Regions from separate parts of the Streptomyces sp. NPDC030991 genome, predicted to be linked through region 2. Evidence: riboswitches for the same ligand, from Rfam matches in the RefSeq annotation. Region 2 holds a riboswitch; the other holds the start of a gene.
What was found. A riboswitch is a leader RNA that binds a small molecule or an ion and turns the genes downstream of it on or off. The one in region 2 is predicted to bind glycine.

Region 1 (9,518 bases), on a different contig from region 2:
GTCGGGTGCCGAGGCCGTCAGCATCAACGGGCAGCGGCTCACGGCGCTGTCCGCGATCCGGGCCGCGGGTGACGCGATACTGGTCGACAACAAGCCGCTGGTGCCGCCCTACACGGTCCTCGCGGTGGGGGACGGCCGGCGGCTGAGTACGCGGTTCCAGAACAGTCCTGACGGGTTGTACCTGCACGCCCTGCAGGAGAACTTCGGGATCCGGACCAGTATCTCGGCCCAGGACGACATCAGGCTTCCCGCCGCACCCAGCGTGATCGTTCGTACAGCACAGCCGAGAGCAGAGCAGAAGGGCACATCGTGATCGCCGTACTGGGCCTCGTCGTGGGAGTCGTGGTCGGGTTGTTCGTCCGGCCCGAGGTTCCGGCGGTGGTCGAGCCCTACCTTCCGATCGCCGTGGTCGCGGCGCTGGACGCGGTGTTCGGCGGGCTGCGCGCCATGCTGGACGGGATCTTCGTCGACAAGGTGTTCGTCGTGTCGTTCCTGTCGAACGTGGTCGTGGCCGCGCTCATCGTCTTCCTGGGCGACAAGTTGGGCGTCGGAGCGCAACTGTCCACCGGTGTCGTCGTCGTGCTCGGCATCCGCATCTTCTCCAACGCGGCTGCCATCCGGCGGCACGTCTTCCGGGCGTGAGGCCGATGAACCCAAAGACCCCAGAGAACCCTGAGAACCCAGAGAACGCGAAGAATCCAGAGGGCGCGAAGAACCCCGCCGGCGGGGGAGCGGGCGGGCATGCGCACCGCTTGCGCAAGGAGTTGCCCGCCGAGGTCGAGGCGGGGAGTGCGACGCCGGAGTCCGGGCCGGGGCCGGAGCAGGCCGGTACGCCGCAGCTGACCGGGCGACAGCGGCTCGTGAAGGGGCTGTGGCCGCCGCGCGTGTCGCGGGCTCAACTGACCGTCGCCGTGCTGCTGTTCGTGCTGGGGCTCGGGCTCGCCATCCAAGTGCGGTCCAACAGCGACAACAGCGCCCTGCGCGGTGCGCGGCAAGAAGATCTTGTTCGCATTCTCGATGAACTCGACGACCGGACTCAGCGTCTGGAAGATGAGAAACAAGGTCTCGAGGACCAGCGCACCGGGTTGGAGAACAGTTCGGACCAGGCCGAGGAGGCTCGCAAGCAGACGGTCGAGAAGGAGCGCCAGCTCGGCATTCTGGCGGGCACCGTGGCCGCGCAGGGCCCCGGGATCACCATGACGGTCACCGACACGAAGGGGGCTGTCGAGCCGGACATGCTGCTCGACGCGGTGCAGGAGCTGCGGGCGGCGGGCGCCGAGGCGATCCAGGTCAACGGCGTCCGCGTCGTGGCCAACACCTATCTGACGGACGCGAGCGGAGGGAAAGGGGTCAGCGTGGACGGGCACAAGATCGACCAGCCGTACGTCTTCAAGGTCATCGGCAAGCCGCAGGACCTCGAACCGGCCCTCAACATCCCCGGAGGTGTGGTGCAGACGCTGGAGAAAGAGCAGGCCACGGTGGGCGTGAGCCGTTCGGAGAAGATCGTTGTGGACGCCTTGCGGGCGGCGCGGCGGCCTGATTACGCTCGGTCGTCCTCGTAGTGAGGCGGGGGCGCATGGCGGATGTCGTACGAGGGCATGAGGTTGCGGGGGGTCGGCGCACCGGGAACGGGGTGCGTGGTGGAAACTGTTTGGCGGATCCGGACGTTGTGAGGATGTCCGTGTCAGTGATGTACGCCGATGTGTGCAATCAGGGTTCGTCCTGCCCCACGGGCGGGTCTGTTTCGGTCAAGGGGAATCGCCCGTGAAGTTGTTTGCGAAGTTGTTCGGCAAGAGTGCGCGTGAGGACGCCCGTCACCGTGCGCCGCGCCCTGGAGACGAGCCGGAGACGCAGGTGGGCGAGCGCCCGCTGTTCCGGGACCAGGTGGGCGGTGACCAGCCGGGTGGACACGGCGCGCCGTCTGTTGACCCTGCCGGTTCCGGCCGCATAGGTTTCGGAGAACCGTCAACCTCAGGTGCGGGTCAAGGGTTTGGTTCCGACCCGTACGCGTCCCATGCCCCCGGGGGGCAGCCGCGGCAGGAGGATCCGTCCATGTCGGCCCTGGTGTGTACGAGGTGCGGGAACCGGAACGGCGAGAACAGCCGGTTCTGCTCCAACTGCGGAGCGCCCTTGCGTGGCGGTGTGGCGGCCGAGGGGCCGTCCGAGACGACCTCCACGATCTCCATCTCGGGTCTCGAGTCCTACGACCCGGAGGCCACCGGCCAGACGCAGCTGCCGGCCCTGTCGCCCGAGGCGCAGGCCGCGGTCGACGCGCTGCCGCTGGGTTCGGCGCTCCTGGTGGTGCGCCGCGGTCCGAACTCGGGCAGCCGCTTCCTGCTGGACGGTGACCTCACCACGGCGGGGCGCCACCCGCAGAGCGACATCTTCCTGGACGACGTGACCGTCTCGCGCCGCCATGTGGAATTCCGTCGCCAGCAGGACGGCTCGTTCACCGTCTCCGACGTCGGCAGCCTCAACGGGACGTACGTGAACCGTGAGCGCATCGACTCCGTGACGCTGAACAACGGCGACGAGGTGCAGATCGGCAAGTACCGGCTGGTCTTCTACGCGAGCCAGCGAGGTATCTGACCCAGCGAACCTTCAGGAAGGTCCATGCTTCACACACCGAGGGGCGGTGCCGGATCGGGCACCGCCACCGCGGGCAGTCGGCTGATGAGCATCGGCACCGTACTGAACGTGCTGCGCGAGGAGTTCCCCGAGGTCACCATCTCCAAGATCAGGTTCTTGGAGTCCGAGGGCCTCGTCGAGCCGCAGCGGACGCCCTCGGGGTACCGCAAGTTCAGCCCGGACGACGTCGAGCGGCTCGCCCACGTCCTGCGGATGCAGCGGGACCACTATCTGCCCCTGAAGGTCATCAAGGAGCAGCTCGACGCTCTGGAGCGGGGCGAGCCGTTGCCCGTGCCGCCTCCTGGACGGCCCGGTGACGCCGCGGACGAGGCCGACGGGGCTCCCACCGCCGCCCGTGTCGGCCGGGACGCGCTGCTCGCCGCCGTGGGGATCGACGAGGGGGAGCTCGACGAGTGGGAGTCGTACGGGCTCATCGCCCCGTTGCCGGACGGCGGCTATGACGCGTCGGCCGTATCGGTCGCCGAGCTGGTGGGGGAGTTGGGCCGGTTCGGTATCGAGCCGCGGCATCTGCGCGTCATGCGGGCGGCCGCGGACCGTGAGGCCGGCCTCGTGGACTCGGTCGTCGCACCGCTCAAGGTGCATCGCAATCCGCAGACCAGGGCCCTCGCGCAGGCGCGGGCCAAGGAGCTGGCGGGCCTCACCGTACGGCTGCATGCCGCACTTGTGCAGACTGCGCTCGGGGTGCGTCTGCCCTGATCGCAGGGGCGGGTGAGCGCCGTGAGCCCGGCCTTCGGCGCATGCCCGACTACCCAAACCGGCCGGGCACGTCCTAGGGTTGCTGTGTGAACGAGCTCGACGTCGTAGGTGTCCGGGTGGAAATGCCCTCCAACCAGCCGATCGTGCTCCTGCGTGAAGTGGGAGGCGACCGTTACCTCCCCATCTGGATCGGACCGGGGGAGGCGACGGCGATCGCCTTTGCCCAGCAGGGCATGGCCCCCGCGCGTCCGCTGACGCACGACCTGTTCAAGGACGTGCTGGAAGCGGTCGGACAGGAGCTCACGGAAGTACGCATCACCGACCTGCGGGAAGGTGTTTTCTATGCGGAGCTGGTGTTCGCGAGCGGCGTCGAGGTCAGCGCCCGCCCGTCCGACGCCATAGCGCTCGCGCTGCGCACCGGGACGCCGATCTTCGGCAGTGACGGGGTCCTGGACGACGCGGGGATCGCCATCCCGGACGAGCAGGAGGACGAGGTGGAGAAGTTCCGCGAGTTCCTCGATCAGATCTCGCCCGAGGACTTCGGGACGAACAGTCAATGATCGGTGGAAAATGACCATGAGGCGGTCGCCCAGCGGCGGCCGCCTCGGCACATTCGGCTAGCCTTTCCCCGCGGTGGGATACGGGAAACCACTCTTAGGGTGATTATCACTCGGCGTGGCGAGTGTGGCGTTCGTTGACGCACCCCTTGTGACTGCCTACCGTCGAGAGGGCAGGTCAAAGAGGAGGTCGGCGTGAGAAGCAGCGGCGACGGTACGGCGACGGGCGGTCCGTACTCGTTTCACGGCAGCGCGGCCGATCACACTCCGCAGCGCCCGCAGGCAGTGTCTGCGGTGGCGGGGGAGAGCGGCGGAGCGGCTTCCGAGGAGGAAGTGGGGTACCGGGGTCCGACCGCGTGCGCGGCGGCCGGTATCACCTATCGACAGCTCGACTACTGGGCCAGGACCGGCCTCGTCGAGCCCAGCGTGCGGCCTGCGTACGGCTCGGGGACGCAGCGTCTGTACAGCTTCCGCGACGTCGTCGTGCTCAAGGTCGTCAAGCGCTTCCTGGACACGGGCGTCTCGTTGCAGAACATTCGTACAGCCGTGCAGCACCTGCGGGAGCGGGGCTTTGCGGACCTGGAGCGCATGACGCTCATGAGCGACGGCGCCACTGTGTACGAGTGCACGTCGCCGGCCGAGGTGCACGAGCTGCTCCAGGGTGGTCAGGGAATCTTCGGGATCGCCGTGGGCGTGGTCTGGCGGGACGTGGAGAGTGCCCTGTCACAGCTGCACGGCGAGCGCGTGGACACCGGCGAGACGCTGATCGGGCAGAACCCCGCGGACGAGCTCGCGAGGCGGCGCAACCGCGCGGTGTGACCCTCGTGCGGCCGCGTTGTCAGTGGCGTAGGGCAGCATCGGTGGAGTGAGAGCCGGGCCGACGATTCTGCATCTCGACATGGACGCCTTCTACGCCTCGGCGGAGCAGGCGGCCAAGCCGAGCCTGCGCGGGAAAGCGGTCGTCGTGGGCGGGCTCGGGCCGCGCGGTGTCGTGGCGACGGCGTCGTACGAGGCACGGAAGTTCGGGGTGCACTCGGCGATGCCGATGGGGCAGGCGCGCCGGCTCGCGCCCAATGCCGCGTACCTCGTGCCGCGGTTCCGGTTGTACCGGGAGGTCAGCGAACAGGTGATGGGGCTTCTGCGGGAGCTTTCGCCGCTCGTGGAGCCGTTGAGCCTCGACGAGGCGTTCGTCGATCTGGAGGCCGGTGAGGTGGCCTGGGACGCCGTTTCCGCGGAGGCCGTCGGGGTGCGGCTGCGGGCGGACATCCGGCGGGTGACCGGACTGACCGGGTCCGTCGGGCTCGCCGCCTCCAAGATGCTGGCGAAGATCGCGTCGGAGGAGGCCAAGCCGGCCGGGCTGGTGCTGATACGGCCGGGGACCGAGCGGGCGCTGATCGGGCCGAAGTCCGTGCGGATCCTGCCGGGGGTCGGGCCCGCGACCGGGGACCATCTGCGGCGCGCGGGGATTCTCACCGTCGCCGAGATCGCCGAGGCGGGCGAGGACGAGCTGGTGCGGCTGCTGGGGAAGTCGCACGGGGGCCATCTGTACGCCATGGCGCTGGCCCACGACGAGCGGCCCGTCGTCGCCGAGCGCGACTCGAAGTCGGTGTCGGTCGAGGACACGTACGACGTGGACATCCACGACCGGGTGCGCGTCCGCGCGGAGGTGCAGCGCCTTGCCGACCGGTGCGTGGAGCGGTTGCGGGCGGCCGAGCGGTCGGGGCGGACCGTCGTCCTGAAAGTGCGGCGGTACGACTTCTCGACGCTGACGCGGTCCGAGACGCTGCGCGGGCCGACCGATGATCCCGCGGTGGTGCGGGAGGCCGCGGCGCGGCTGCTGGAGTCCGTGGACACGACGGGCGGGGTGCGGCTGCTCGGGGTCGGCGTGAGCGGGCTCGCCGACTTCACGCAGGAGGACCTGTTCGCCCAGGCGGCCGCCGCCGAGGAGGAGCGGGGCGGGGGCCGGGGCGCGGTGGACGCCGCCGCGGAGGAGGGCGAGCGGGTCGAGGTCGCGGCGGTGGAGGCCGGTCCTGTCGAGCGGCGTTGGATGGCCGGGCACGATGTGCGGCACGCCGAGTTCGGGCCGGGGTGGGTGCAGGGCAGCGGGCTCGGGCGGGTCACCGTACGGTTCGAGACGCCGTACGCGAAGGGGCCGGGGCGGGTCCGCACGTTCCTGGTCGACGACCCGCTGCTGGAGCCCGCGGAGCCGCTGCCGCTGGTGGAGCGGGCAGAGCGGGCGGAACGGGCCTAGACGGGGGCGGGGCCTGTGCGGTGGAGGGCGGCTCGTCCGCGCCCGTTACTCCTCGGTGCCCGCGATACGGCCGAACAGGATGTCCGGGGGCTGCGGGGCCGTGAGGTCGAGGCCGTAGTGGTGGTAGAGCTGGAGCTCCTGCTCGGGGGAGAGGTGGCGGCCCACGCCGAAGTCCGGGGAATCCTTGATCAGGGCGCGTTCGAAGGGGACGCGGAGGGCGCCGTCGATCAGTTGGCTCGGTTCCAGGGGGACGAAGGCGTCGCGGCTGAAGAGGCCGGTGCGTATCGCCGCCCACTCCGGCACCCCCGTGGCGTCGTCGAGGTAGACCTCGTCGATCGTGCCGATCTTGGCTCCGTTGCGGTCGAGCGCCTTGCGGCCGATCAGGTTGCGCGGATCGACGTGGGTCTGCACGTGCCCTCCAGATGGTCGCAACTCGTCTGTAAGCACTACGAAAGAGCACATTGGGGAAGGCGGCCACTCGAGGGAACCGGTCATATCGCCGCTGGTAGGCTGGCAAGCGGCTGCTGACCCCGTGCGGGAGAGTCTCCGACCACCGTCGGAGGCGCCGAAGGAGCAAATCCTCCCCGGAATCTCTCAGGCCCACGTACCGCACGGACGAGGTCACTCTGGAAAGCAGGGCGGGTGCACGTCTTCCGCTCTCACCGACGGTGAAAGCCGGTGTGTTCCGTGCTCGCGCGGGGTGGACCGGTGAAGCTCTCAGGTTGAGATGACAGAGGGGGAGGCCGTCCGGGCAGCCACGCCGTGGTGCCCCTCGCAGGTCGCGATGACCAGGAGGCCTCCGCAATGACCGCCAACCGTACTCCGCTCTCCGCTCTGGAGCAGGGCATCCCCTTCGAGCAGCGCCACATCGGTCCGGACGACGCCGCGCAGGCCAAGATGCTCGCGCAGGTCGGCTACGGCTCGCTCGACGAGCTGACGGCGGCCGCGGTGCCGGACGTGATCAGGAGCGCCGAGGCGCTGGAGCTGCCCGCCGCCAGGACCGAGGCCGAGGTGCTCGCCGAGCTGCGCTCCCTCGCCGACCGCAACCAGGTGCTCGGCTCGATGATCGGGCTCGGCTACTACGGGACGTTCACGCCGCCCGTCATCCTGCGCAACGTCATGGAGAACCCGTCCTGGTACACGGCCTACACGCCGTACCAGCCGGAGATCTCGCAGGGCCGCCTCGAAGCGCTGCTCAACTTCCAGACGATGGTCGCCGAACTGACCGGCCTGCCCACCTCGGGCGCCTCCCTGCTCGACGAGGGCACGGCCGCCGCCGAGGCCATGGCGCTGTCGCGGCGCGTCGGCAAGGTCAAGAGCGGCGTGTACCTCGTGGACGCCGACGCGCTGCCGCAGACCGCCGCCGTCATCAGGACACGTGCCGAGCCGGCCGGCGTGGAGATCGTCGTCGCCGACCTGAGCGACGGCATCCCGGCCGAGATCGCCGAGCGCGGCGTCGTGGGCGTGCTCGTGCAGTACCCGGGGGCCTCCGGCGCCGTCCGTGACATCAAGCCGGTCGTCGACCAGGCGCACGAACTGGGCGCGATCGTCACCGTCGCCGCCGACCTGCTCGCTCTCACGCTGCTCACCTCGCCCGGCGAGCTGGGCGCGGACATCGCCGTCGGCACGACGCAGCGCTTCGGTGTGCCGATGGGCTTCGGCGGACCGCACGCCGGCTACATGGCCGTACGGGAGAAGTTCGCCCGGTCGCTGCCCGGGCGGCTCGTCGGTGTCTCCGTCGACGCCGACGGCAACAAGGCGTACCGTCTCGCCCTGCAGACGCGGGAGCAGCACATCCGTCGCGAGAAGGCGACGAGCAACATCTGCACGGCCCAGGTCCTGCTCGCCGTCATGGCCGGCATGTACGCCGTCTACCACGGACCGGACGGCCTGCGGTCCATCGCGCGGCGCACCCACCGCTACGCCACGCTGCTGGCCGCGGGTCTGTCGGCGGGCGGGGTCGAGGTCGTGCACGGCGCGTACTTCGACACTCTGACCGTCCGGGTGCCGGGCAAGGCCGCCCAGGTCGTCCGCGCCGCCCGGGAGGGCGGGGTCAACGTACACCTCGTCGACGCCGACCACGTCTCGGTCGCCTGCGACGAAACCACCACCCGGGGTCAACTCCACGTCGTCTGGGGCGCGTTCGGCGTCGAGGCGGACATCGAGGCGCTGGACGCCGGGACGGTCGACGCGCTGCCCCCGGCGGCGCTGCGCGGCGACGACATCCTGACGCACCCCGTCTTCCACCAGCACCGCTCCGAGACCGCGATGCTGCGCTACCTGCGCAGGCTCGCCGACCGCGACTACGCGCTCGACCGCGGCATGATCCCGCTGGGCTCCTGCACGATGAAGCTCAACGCGACGACGGAGATGGAGCCGGTCACCTGGCCCGAGTTCGGGCAGCTGCACCCCTTCGCGCCGGCCGAGCAGGCGCAGGGCTACCTGACGCTCATCACGGAGCTTGAGGAGCAGCTCGCCGAGGTCACCGGGTACGACAAGGTGTCGCTGCAGCCGAACGCCGGATCGCAGGGCGAACTCGCAGGGCTGCTGGCGGTGCGCGGCTACCACCGGGCCAACGGTGACGAGCAGCGGACCGTCTGCCTCATCCCGTCCTCGGCGCACGGCACCAACGCGGCGAGCGCCGTGATGGCCGGGATGAAGGTCGTCGTCGTGAAGACCGCCGACGACGGCGAGATCGACGTCGAGGACCTGCGCGCCAAGATCGAGCAGTACGCCGACCAGCTGTCCGTCCTCATGATCACCTACCCGTCGACGCACGGCGTCTTCGAGGAGCACGTCGCCGACATCTGCGCCGCCGTGCACGACGCCGGCGGCCAGGTGTACGTCGACGGGGCGAACCTCAACGCGCTGGTGGGGCTCGCCAAGCCCGGGCACTTCGGCGGCGACGTCTCGCACCTGAACCTGCACAAGACGTTCTGCATCCCGCACGGCGGCGGCGGCCCCGGCGTGGGCCCGGTGGGCGTGCGCGCGCACCTCGCGCCGTACCTGCCGAACCACCCGATGCAGCCGGCCGCGGGACCGGAGACCGGCGTCGGACCGATCTCGGCCGCGCCGTGGGGCTCCGCGGGGATCCTGCCGATCTCGTGGTCGTACGTGCGGCTCATGGGCGGCGAGGGGCTGAAGCGGGCGACGCAGGTCGCCGTGCTCTCCGCGAACTACATCGCCAAGCGGCTCGAGCCGCACTACCCCGTGCTCTACACCGGGCCCGGCGGGCTCGTCGCGCACGAGTGCATCATCGATCTGCGGCCGCTCAGCAAGGCGACCGGGGTCACCGTCGACGACATCGCCAAGCGCCTGATCGACTACGGGTTCCACGCGCCGACCATGTCGTTCCCGGTCGCCGG
Region 2 (9,518 bases):
CCTTGAGGTCGCGGACCTCGAGGAAAGCGCTGGGAGCGGCCGGGGCCGCGGTGGTCTCGGAGACTTCTCCGACCGCCGCCCCGGTCTTGTGCAGTTCGGTCATCCCAGCCTCACTCGCGGGTCGATGACGGCGTACATAAGGTCCACGACGAGGTTGGCGACGGCGATCGCGAGAGCCGCGAACAGCGTCACGCCGAGGATCACGGGCAGGTCCTTGTTGCTGATGGCCTGGACCGCCGCGAGACCGAGCCCCGGCAGGTTGAACGTGGATTCGGTGAGCACGGCGCCGCCGAGCAGCACACCGAGGTCGAGTCCGAAGACGGTGAGGATCGGGGTCATCGCGGAGCGCAGGGCGTGCCGGGTGATGACCGCGGACTCGCCGAGCCCCTTGGCGCGCGCTGTACGAATGTAGTCCTCGCCCAGGATCTCCAGCATCGTGGCTCTGGTGAGACGGGCGTACATCGCGGCGTTGAGGAAGGCGAGCACGATCCACGGCAGGATCAGCGTCTCCAACCAGACGCCGATGGAGTCCTCGGTCGAGAGGCTGTCGGCGATGTGTACCCAGCCGAGGCTGTGCACGAAGATGCCCATCGCGACCATGCCGGTGAAGAAGACCGGCAGGGAGACGCCGCCGAGGGCGATGGTCATGGCGGAGCGGTCCCAGATGGTGCCCCGCTTGAGGGCGGAGAGCACACCGGTGGCGACACCGGCGATCAGCCACAGGACGCAGGCACCGGCGGCGAGCGCCAGGGTGACGGGCAGCGCGTCCTTGAGGGTGTTCCAGACGGGCTCCTCCGTGCGGAAGGAGTACCCGAAGCAGGGGGCGGAGCAGTGGGTCACGTCGGCGCCGTTGACGTAGTCGCGGCCCAGGGGGATGCCCTTGACGAAGTCCCAGAACTGAACGAGCACGGGGTCGTTCAGGCCGAGCTTGATCCGGATGCCGGCGAGTTGCTCGGCACCGGTTGCCTTGCCGGCGAAGAGGACGGCCACGTCCTGACCCGCCCATTTGGGCAGCATGAAGAAGATGGTGAAGGTCGCCAGGAGGACGACGAGCACCATGATGACAACGGCGAACAGGCGCCGGATGAGATAAGCAAGCACTGTGCGCGGCCCGGCGGCGGGCGGTGGCCCCTTGTGGGGGTTCCCGCCCGCCGCCCGGGGCCATCACCTGCCCTTCGGACTGGCGGGTTTCGGCGGCTGGAGCGGAGGGGGTCCGGGCGCCGGATCGACTCCGGCGCCCGGACGGGGTGTTACTTGACGACGCCGAGGGAGGCGTAGTCGTAGCGGCCGCTGTACGCGTCGGACATGTAGACGTTCGTCAGACGCGGACCACGCCAGGTGATGTTCTTCTCGTAGATGAAGGGCATCCAGTCGGCCTCGTCGAGGATCCGCTTGTCGAGCTTCTCGTAGATCTTGCCGGCCGCCTCGGGGTCGGTCTCGGCGATCGCGTCGTCGAAGAGCTTGTCGATCTTCGGGTCCTTGATCTGCGACTCGTTGTAGTTACCCGTGTCGAAGAGGAACCGGCTGTCCCACAGCGGCTGGCCGAAGCCCTGGCCGGACGGGAAGTCCGGGCCCCAACCGCTCATCGTCATGCCGTAGCCGCGCTCCTTGACGACCTTCGGCGAACCGGTGATCGAGGAGATCTCGGCGCCGTCGAGGGAGTCGACCTCGACCTTGATGCCGACCTTGCCGAGCTGCTCCTGGAGCGCCTCGGCGGTGTCGACCTCGCCCGGGTTGTTGGTACGGGCGGTGAGCTTGGTGGAGAAGCCGCTGGGCTTGCCGCACTCCTTCAGCTCGGCCTTGGCCTTGGCCGCGTCCGGCTTGCCCTTGCGGGCGATGACGCCGTACGGGTCGTAGTCGGTGTGGCCCTTGATGGAGGTGGGCAGCGTGGAGTTGGCGATGTCGCCGCCGGCCAGCTTGCCGCCGCGGGTCTGCTGGAGACCGGCGAAGTCCGTCGCGTAGAACACGGCCTTGCGGCAGTGGACGTTGTCGAACGGCTTGGCGGAGTGGATCAGCGCGACGTAGCGGACGAAGGAGGTCCGCATGTTGTCGACGCTGTCACGGTGGTCCTGGACGGCGGAGACGCGACCCGACTGGGTCATGCCCGTGCCGTTCATGTCGACGTCGTAGTCGCCTTCCATCAGGCGCTTGTCGTTCTCCTCCAGGTTGGCGGAGATCGTCACGTCGACCTTGTCGGGCAGCGCGGCGCGGACCGGGTCCGACGCCTTCTTCCAGGCCGTGTTGCGGACCAGGACGATCTTCTTGCCCGCCTTGTACGACTGGAACTTGTACGGTCCGGCCGAGAACGGGTGCTGGGTGTACTTGTTGGCCGTGTCCTTGGCCTGCTTGACCGGCGAGCCGGACGGCATGGCGAGGAACTGCTCGAAGTCACCGTTGGGCTTGGGCAGCTTGAAGACGATGGTCTTCGCGTCCGGCGTCTCGATCGACTTCAGGCCGAGCTTGTCCTTGGACTTGTCCTTGTAGGGGCCCTTGTACTCGCCCTTGGGGTCCAGGTTCTGCTTCAGGTACTGCGGGCCGCCGGTGATGACGTCCGAGGCCCAGATGCGCTCGATGCCGTACTTGATGTCCTGCGCGGTGATCGGCGAGCCGTCCTCCCACGTGACACCGTCGCGCAGTTCGTACGTGTACGTCTTGCCGCCGTCGGAGATCTTCGCGGTCGACTTGGCGAGGTCACCGACGAGCTCGGTGGACGCGGCGCCCGGCTTCGGCGCGAACGTCACGAGCTGACGCGTGTAGAAGCGCATGAAGTCCCACGACATGCCGTAGTAGGCACGCTGGGGGTCGGCGGAGTCGAGGTCCTGCTTGCCGACCATCTTCAGCGTGCCCCCCTTCTTCGTGGAGGCGTTGGCGACCTTGTTGTACGCCGCGTCGTAACCGGCGCCCTTGGACGAGTCCTTGGAGTCACCGTCACCGCCGCCGCACGCCGTGGTCGACACGAGCGCCGCGACGACGAGGGCCGCGCCGGCGGCGAGCCGTCGTTTCGAGGAACCTGTGGGCATTTTCTCGTAACCTCCGAGATCGCGGTCCCGGGCCAGCAGCCGGAGAACCATGGAGTCGAGCCACCTGACAGTGCGGCAGGGGCAGTTCGTTACAGACCAGGCGGTCTGTGGCTTTACCGGGTCCCCTTCGGGTCGAGCGCGTCACGCAGCCCGTCGCCGAAGAGGTTGAACGCCAGGACGGTGATGAAGATCGTGACGCCCGGGAAGACCATGAACATCGGGTCGTGCTCGTACGTCTCCAGCGCGTCGCGGAGCATGCCGCCCCAGGACGCCGTGGGCGGCCGGACTCCGGCGCCGAGGAAGCTGAGCGCCGCCTCCGTGAGGATGTTGGTCGGGATCATCAGCGTCATGTAGACGACGATCGGCGCGACCAGGTTCGGCAGCAGTTCGCGGAAGAGGACGTGGCCGGAGCCGCCGCCCAGCGACCGGGCCGCCTCCACGTACTCACGTTCGCGCAGCGAGAGCGTCTGGCCACGGACGATGCGGCCGATGTACGGCCAGCCGAAGAAGCCGATGACCATGACGAGGACCGCGATGCGCACCCCGCTGCCGGTCAGGCCCAGCAGGTCGTCCGGGAGCACCGAGACCAGGGAGATGATGAAGAGCAGCTGCGGGAAGGAGAGCAGCACGTCCATCACGCGGCTGATCAGCGCGTCGATCCAGCCGCCGAAGTAGCCGGCGACGATGCCGAACAGGGTGCCGAGCGCCACCGCGACGATCGCCGCGAGGAAGGCCACGAGCAGGGAGATCCGGGCGCCGTAGACGATGCGGCTGAACACGTCGCGGCCCTTGTTGGGCTCGACGCCGAACAGGAAGTCACCGCTGACACCACCGAGGGACCCGTCGGGCAGGTTCGTCAGGGGGTCCAGCTTGTCCTGGTGGAACTCGTTCGGCGGGTGCCCGAGCAGGCTCACGATGAGCGGGGCGAAGACCGCCACCAGGATCAGGAAGACGACAACGATGCCACCGGCGAGGGCGACCTTGTCCCGCTTGAGGCGGTTCCAGGCGATCTGCTTCAGCGACCTGCCCTCGACCTTGCGGCCGGCTCCGCTCGCGGCGGCGTCGACCGGGGCGGTCGGCTCCACTTCCGCGGTCGTGTCGTGCAATGGTGCCGTCATCGTGGCAAGGACCCCTCTCAACCGGCGGTGACCGGCCCGCACTTGCCGCTGTAGCGGCGTGATTCAGTCCGTCGTACACAGAGGCGAAGCCCCCTGCTGCCGGAGTCTTCAACCTGTGTGCGATCTGTTGCCAGACTTGACGGGGAAAGGATGCCTAAACGTGATGCTGTCAGGGGTGTTCCGTTATCCGGACAGCTGTGAACGGGGTGCGAACAGTGGGCAGTTGGGTCGGAAGGGGCGCCAGGTCGGACATTGGCCCCACAACTCGCTATTGCGACACGCGAGTTCGGCGCCCGGCCTCGCTCAGGCTCCGTAGGGCGGCGGGAATCCGTAACCCCCGCCGGCCGGGGCGGCCGGCGCGGCATGTGCCTCGCGGTCGTAGAACGGGCGCGCGTTCGCGCGCAGCCACATCGCCACCGGGTCGTACTCGTCGGACATGGCGACCGTGGAGACCGGCAGGCCGTCCGGGACCGCCGCGACGGACTGCTGCATCATCGCGCGGACCGCGTCCACGGAGGCGGGCGACGTGTCGTAGACGTCGAGGCCGATCGCCAGGTACGGCGCGCCGATCGCGGGCTGCACCCAGGCGCGGCGCAGCGAGCGGACCGCGGTGGTGCGGTGCGCGTTCTGCGCGAGCAGGGCGTAGAACTGGGGGATCTCGATGGTCGGTTCGGCCAGCCGCAGCGGTCCGGCCGGCTGCCGGTCGAGGCCGCCCGCGATGCGGCGCAGGTCGAGCCAGGGCACACCCACGCCGCCGCCGGGCGCGTGCGGGTTGAGCCACAGGCCGTAGTGGTCGGGGTAGAGGGTGCGGGCCGCGTCGACGCCGCCGACCACCTCGTAGGCGCGGGACCAGCCGGACGCGGAGAGCTCCTGGGCGGAGGTGACGCAGGGCGCGTAGGAGAAACCGTCCACGTCCATGTTCCCGTACTGGGCGTCGGGGGAGCCGGCCTGGCCGTGCCAGAGCAGCATCCAGACCTGCCCGGCGGCGGGGTCGGCGAGGGCCGCAAGGAGCGCCTCGTACGCGTCGTAGCGCCCGGGGGTCACCTGGCGCAGCATGTGCTCGACCTGTCCGGCCGCGGCCGTGCCCGACGCACTCACCCGTAACCGCCCCTTCGTGAACGTCCGTGTTCCGCCCGTGACCGGGGGCGGAGCGCCGCCCGGTCAGGTCATGAAACCAGCTTAAGCGGCGTCACTGACACCGACTTGACGGACGACGTCACCGTTCCCGTGCGTAGAACGGACGTACGCGCGTGCGCAGGAAGTCGGCGACCGGGTCCTGGGTGACGTCGAGGAAGACCAGGTTCACCGGCCAGGCGACCGGGGTCCGGCCGAGCGCGCGGCCCAGCGCGTCCAGCGGGAGGTCCCGCGCGGCGCCTTCCCACTGGGTCAGCCGCACCCCGATGAACAGGGACGGGTCCGCGTCCTCGACGACGGCGAGGCAGCGGTGGGCGCTCAGTACGGTGCCGGCCGCCTCGAACTCCTCGCGCACCGTCGCCAGGAAGTCCACCGGGTCGTGCTGCCAGTCGGGTTCGCAGAGCACGACGCGACCGCCGGTGGACGGGCCGTCCAGCGGGGTGCGTCCGCTGCGGGCCAGTTCGGCGACGGCGGCCGGGGGCAGCGGGATGCCGACGGCGCCGTCCGGGTTGAGCGCGAGCCCGACCTGGGCGGGCAGCCCGCGCGCGAACTCGACGGCCGGGGCGACCGTGCAGTGCATACGGCCGCCGGTGACCTGCATGAACTGCTGTTCGGAGCTGAAGACGGGGACGTACGCCTGGCCCTCGATCTCCAACGTCGGCAGGTCGAGGTCACGGCTCTCGGGGCTGCCGCCCTGGGGCAGCGGTATCCAGACCGGGCTGCGGCCGAGGACCTCGACGATGCGGGCGCCTGCGCCCTCGACGCCGAGCGCGGCGCCGAGGACCTGCTCCAGCTCGTTGGCCGGCCAGCCGTGCGTCGGATGGGGGTGCGCGTCCTCGTGAAATGCCGGGTGTTCCATAGCCGCCGACGATAACCCGTACGCCAGAGGGGCCCCAAGGGTCTTCCGGTGGTCCCTTTGTCCCCGGAGCGTGCTCCCGCTCGTCCCGCTCACCCCCGGAACGTGATCCCGCCGAGGGCGTCGGTCGCCGCCCGGTCGAGCAGCACCGCCGACTCGATGCCCGCCGGGAGATCGCCCCGCTCCGTCGACGTCACCAGCGCGCCCACCGCCCGGCGATGGCGCGCGAACGCGTACCGCGACACCCCGCGGCCCCGCTCCGCCTGGCCCTCGAGGGCGGTGCCGGGCGGGACGTCGAGGAGGAGCAGGTGGACGGAGGCGCCGCGGCGCCGGGCAGCGCGGATCATCCAGCGGCGCACCCACGCCTGGGTGCCGCAGTCGTGCACGACGACGCTGACGCCGGAGCGCATCGCCCGCCGCAGCCCCGCGTAGTGCGCGACCCGGACCAGCGGGCGGTAGAGCGCGTACGGCAGACCGGGGAGGCGGGCGGCCCAGCGCTCCCGGGCGTCCTGGGAGTCGATGCGCAGCGCCGTGACGGCCCGGCGCATCAGCGTGGACTTGCCGCTGCCCGGCAGCCCCGAGAGCACCACGAGGTCCCCCGCGGCGAAGCCGATCCGGCGCGGTGTGCGGCCGCCGCGCCCGCGCAGATCGCGCACCTGGCGACGGCGCGGCATCCGCGCCCTCGGGACCACCGCCGGCACGGGTGAAGCCGTCGTCGCGTACGCCCCCGCGATCGCCTTGTGCACCGTGATCGTCCTCCCCGTTCCGCCCAGGCACTTCTGCCCGCCAAGTGTAAAGAGAAGGTAATGCCCGGCGTGGGGTTTCCCCGTTCCGCGGGCATGCAATGATGTGCCCGCCACACGCACACAACCGCATACCGGCCGCTTGAATCCGCGCGGGAGAGTTCCGGGACCCACCAGCACGACGGGTACCCGGACGCCGAAGGAGCAAGTCCCTCCCTTGAATCTCTCAGGCCCCGTACCGCGCGGGCGAGGCACATCTGAAAAGCGGGCCGTCCGTCCAGCACGGCGGCCCCACCCAAGGTGCAAGCCATGACCATCAGTACGTGTGGTCGGGGCGAACCTCTCAGGTTCCGATGACAGATGGGGAGGCCTCCGCCACGGGGGACCCCTCGCCATCGCCGTCACGCCCGGGAGCACCAGCCATGACCCGTACGACCTCGCTCGACGCCCTGCACCGCTCGCTGGGCGCGACCATGACCGACTTCGCCGACTGGGACATGCCGCTGCGCTACGCCAGCGAGCGCGACGAGCACACCGCCGTGCGGACGAAGGCCGGGCTCTTCGACCTGTCCCACATGGGCGAGATCACGGTGACCGGCCCGGACGCGGCGGCGCTGCTGAACTTCGCGCTCGTCGGCAACATCGCCACGGTCGGCGTCGGCCGCGCCCGCTACACCATGATCTGCCGCGCGGACGGCGGCATCCTCGACGACCTGATCGTCTACCGGCTCGCCGACACCACGTACATGGTCGTCGCCAACGCCGGCAACGCGCAGACCGTGCTGGACGCCCTCACCGAGCGCGCCGCCGGCTTCGACGCCGAGGTCCGCGACGACCGGGACGCGTACGCGCTGATCGCCGTGCAGGGTCCGAACTCGCCCGCCATCGTGAAGTCCGTCACCGACGCCGACCTGGACGGGCTGAAGTACTACGCCGGCCTGCCGGGCACCGTCGCCGGTGTCGAGGCGCTCATCGCGCGCACCGGGTACACCGGCGAGGACGGCTTCGAGCTGTTCGTCGCGCCCGGCGACGCGGAGAAGCTGTGGCAGGCGCTGACCGAGGCGGGCGCCGGGTACGGCCTCGTCCCCTGCGGCCTCTCCTGCCGCGACACGCTGCGCCTGGAGGCGGGCATGCCGCTGTACGGGCACGAGCTGACGACGGAGCTGACGCCGTTCGACGCGGGTCTCGGCCGGGTCGTGAAGTTCGAGAAGGACGGCGACTTCGTGGGCCGCGAGGCCCTGGCGGCCGCCGCCGAGCGCGCCGAGACCGCCCCGCCCCGCAAGCTCGTCGGCCTGATCGCCGAGGGCCGCCGCGTCCCGCGCGCGGGCATGCCGGTGGTCCGCGACGGGCAGGTGATCGGCGAGGTCACCTCCGGCGCCCCCTCCCCCACCCTGGGCAAGCCGGTCGCCATGGCGTACGTCGACGCCGCGCACGCCGGCCCCGGCACCACGGGCGTGGGCGTCGACATCCGCGGTACGCACGAGCCCTACGAGGTCGTGGCCCTGCCGTTCTACAAGCGCCAGAAGTGACGCTGCCACAAGCGCCGGAAGTGACGCTCGTCATCCCCGCGCCCTCCCCCACTGTCACCAGCACCCTCCCGCGTACAGGAGAATTCGCATCATGAGCAACCCGCAGCAGCTGCGTTACAGCAAGGAGCACGAGTGGCTGTCGGCCGTCGAGGACGGCGTCGCCACGGTCGGCATCACGGAGCACGCGGCCAACGCGCTCGGTGACATCGTGTTCGTCCAGCTCCCCGAGGTCGGCGACACCGTCACCGCGGGCGAGACCTGCGGCGAGCTGGAGTCCACCAAGTCGGTCTCCGACCTGTACTCCCCCGTCTCGGGCGAGGTCACCGAGGCCAACCAGGACGTCGTCGACGACCCGTCCCTGGTGAACTCGGCCCCCTTCGAGGGCGGCTGGCTCTTCAAGGTCCGGATCGCCGAGGAGCCGAAGGACCTGCTCACCGCCGACGAGTACACCGAGTTCTCCGGGAGCTGACCCCCATGACCGACATCTCTGCGCAGTCCGTACTGAACGAGTCCCTGCACACGCTCGACCCGGAGGTGGCCGAGGCCGTCGACGCCGAGCTGCACCGCCAGCAGTCGACCCTGGAAATGATCGCGTCGGAGAACTTCGCGCCGGTCGCCGTCATGGAGGCCCAGGGCTCGGTCCTCACCAACAAGTACGCCGAGGGCTACCCCGGCCGCCGCTACTACGGCGGCTGCGAGCACGTCGACGTCACCGAGCAGATCGCGATCGACCGGGTCAAGGAGCTGTTCGGCGCCGAGTACGCCAACGTGCAGCCGCACTCGGGCGCCTCCGCCAACCAGGCCGCCCTCTTCGCGCTCGCCAAGCCCGGCGACACGATCCTCGGCCTGGACCTGGCGCACGGCGGCCACCTCACGCACGGCATGCGCCTGAACTTCTCCGGCAAGCAGTTCAACGTGGTCCCGTACCACGTCGACGACAACGGCCTGGTCGACATGGCCGAGGTCGAGGCGCTCGCCAAGGAGCACCGCCCGAAGGTGATCATCGCCGGCTGGTCGGCGTACCCGCGTCAGCTGGACTTCGCCGAGTTCCGGCGCATCGCCGACGAGGTCGAGGCGTACCTCTGGGTCGACATGGCGCACTTCGCCGGTCTCGTCGC

Region 1: it holds a riboswitch for glycine, as region 2 does, so the genes downstream of both, gcvP (aminomethyl-transferring glycine dehydrogenase) here and gcvT (glycine cleavage system aminomethyltransferase GcvT) in region 2, are expected to answer to the same signal.

The regions. Positions count from the first base shown of each region.
Region 1 covers NZ_JBVIFR010000016.1:190,579-200,096, reverse strand. Annotated here, with positions in the region: gene ACZ45E_RS28085 (DUF881 domain-containing protein) at 1-313, shown strand, start outside; gene ACZ45E_RS28080 (small basic family protein) at 310-642, shown strand; gene ACZ45E_RS28075 (DUF881 domain-containing protein) at 648-1,562, shown strand; gene ACZ45E_RS28070 (FHA domain-containing protein) at 1,648-2,589, shown strand; gene ftsR (transcriptional regulator FtsR) at 2,614-3,345, shown strand; gene ACZ45E_RS28060 (bifunctional nuclease family protein) at 3,432-3,905, shown strand; gene ACZ45E_RS28055 (MerR family transcriptional regulator) at 4,098-4,721, shown strand; gene ACZ45E_RS28050 (DNA polymerase IV) at 4,768-6,153, shown strand; gene ACZ45E_RS28045 (PRC-barrel domain-containing protein) at 6,199-6,564, opposite strand; glycine riboswitch at 6,679-6,773, shown strand; gene gcvP (aminomethyl-transferring glycine dehydrogenase) at 6,958-9,518, shown strand, end outside.
Region 2 covers NZ_JBVIFR010000007.1:316,029-325,546, forward strand. Annotated here, with positions in the region: gene ACZ45E_RS16400 (ABC transporter ATP-binding protein) at 1-103, opposite strand, end outside; gene ACZ45E_RS16405 (ABC transporter permease) at 100-1,101, opposite strand; gene ACZ45E_RS16410 (ABC transporter substrate-binding protein) at 1,251-3,020, opposite strand; gene ACZ45E_RS16415 (ABC transporter permease) at 3,134-4,138, opposite strand; gene ACZ45E_RS16420 (enhanced serine sensitivity protein SseB C-terminal domain-containing protein) at 4,442-5,236, opposite strand; gene ACZ45E_RS16425 (enhanced serine sensitivity protein SseB) at 5,355-6,131, opposite strand; gene ACZ45E_RS16430 (AAA family ATPase) at 6,221-6,802, opposite strand; glycine riboswitch at 7,015-7,122, shown strand; glycine riboswitch at 7,123-7,241, shown strand; gene gcvT (glycine cleavage system aminomethyltransferase GcvT) at 7,294-8,400, shown strand; gene gcvH (glycine cleavage system protein GcvH) at 8,492-8,869, shown strand; gene glyA (serine hydroxymethyltransferase) at 8,875-9,518, shown strand, end outside.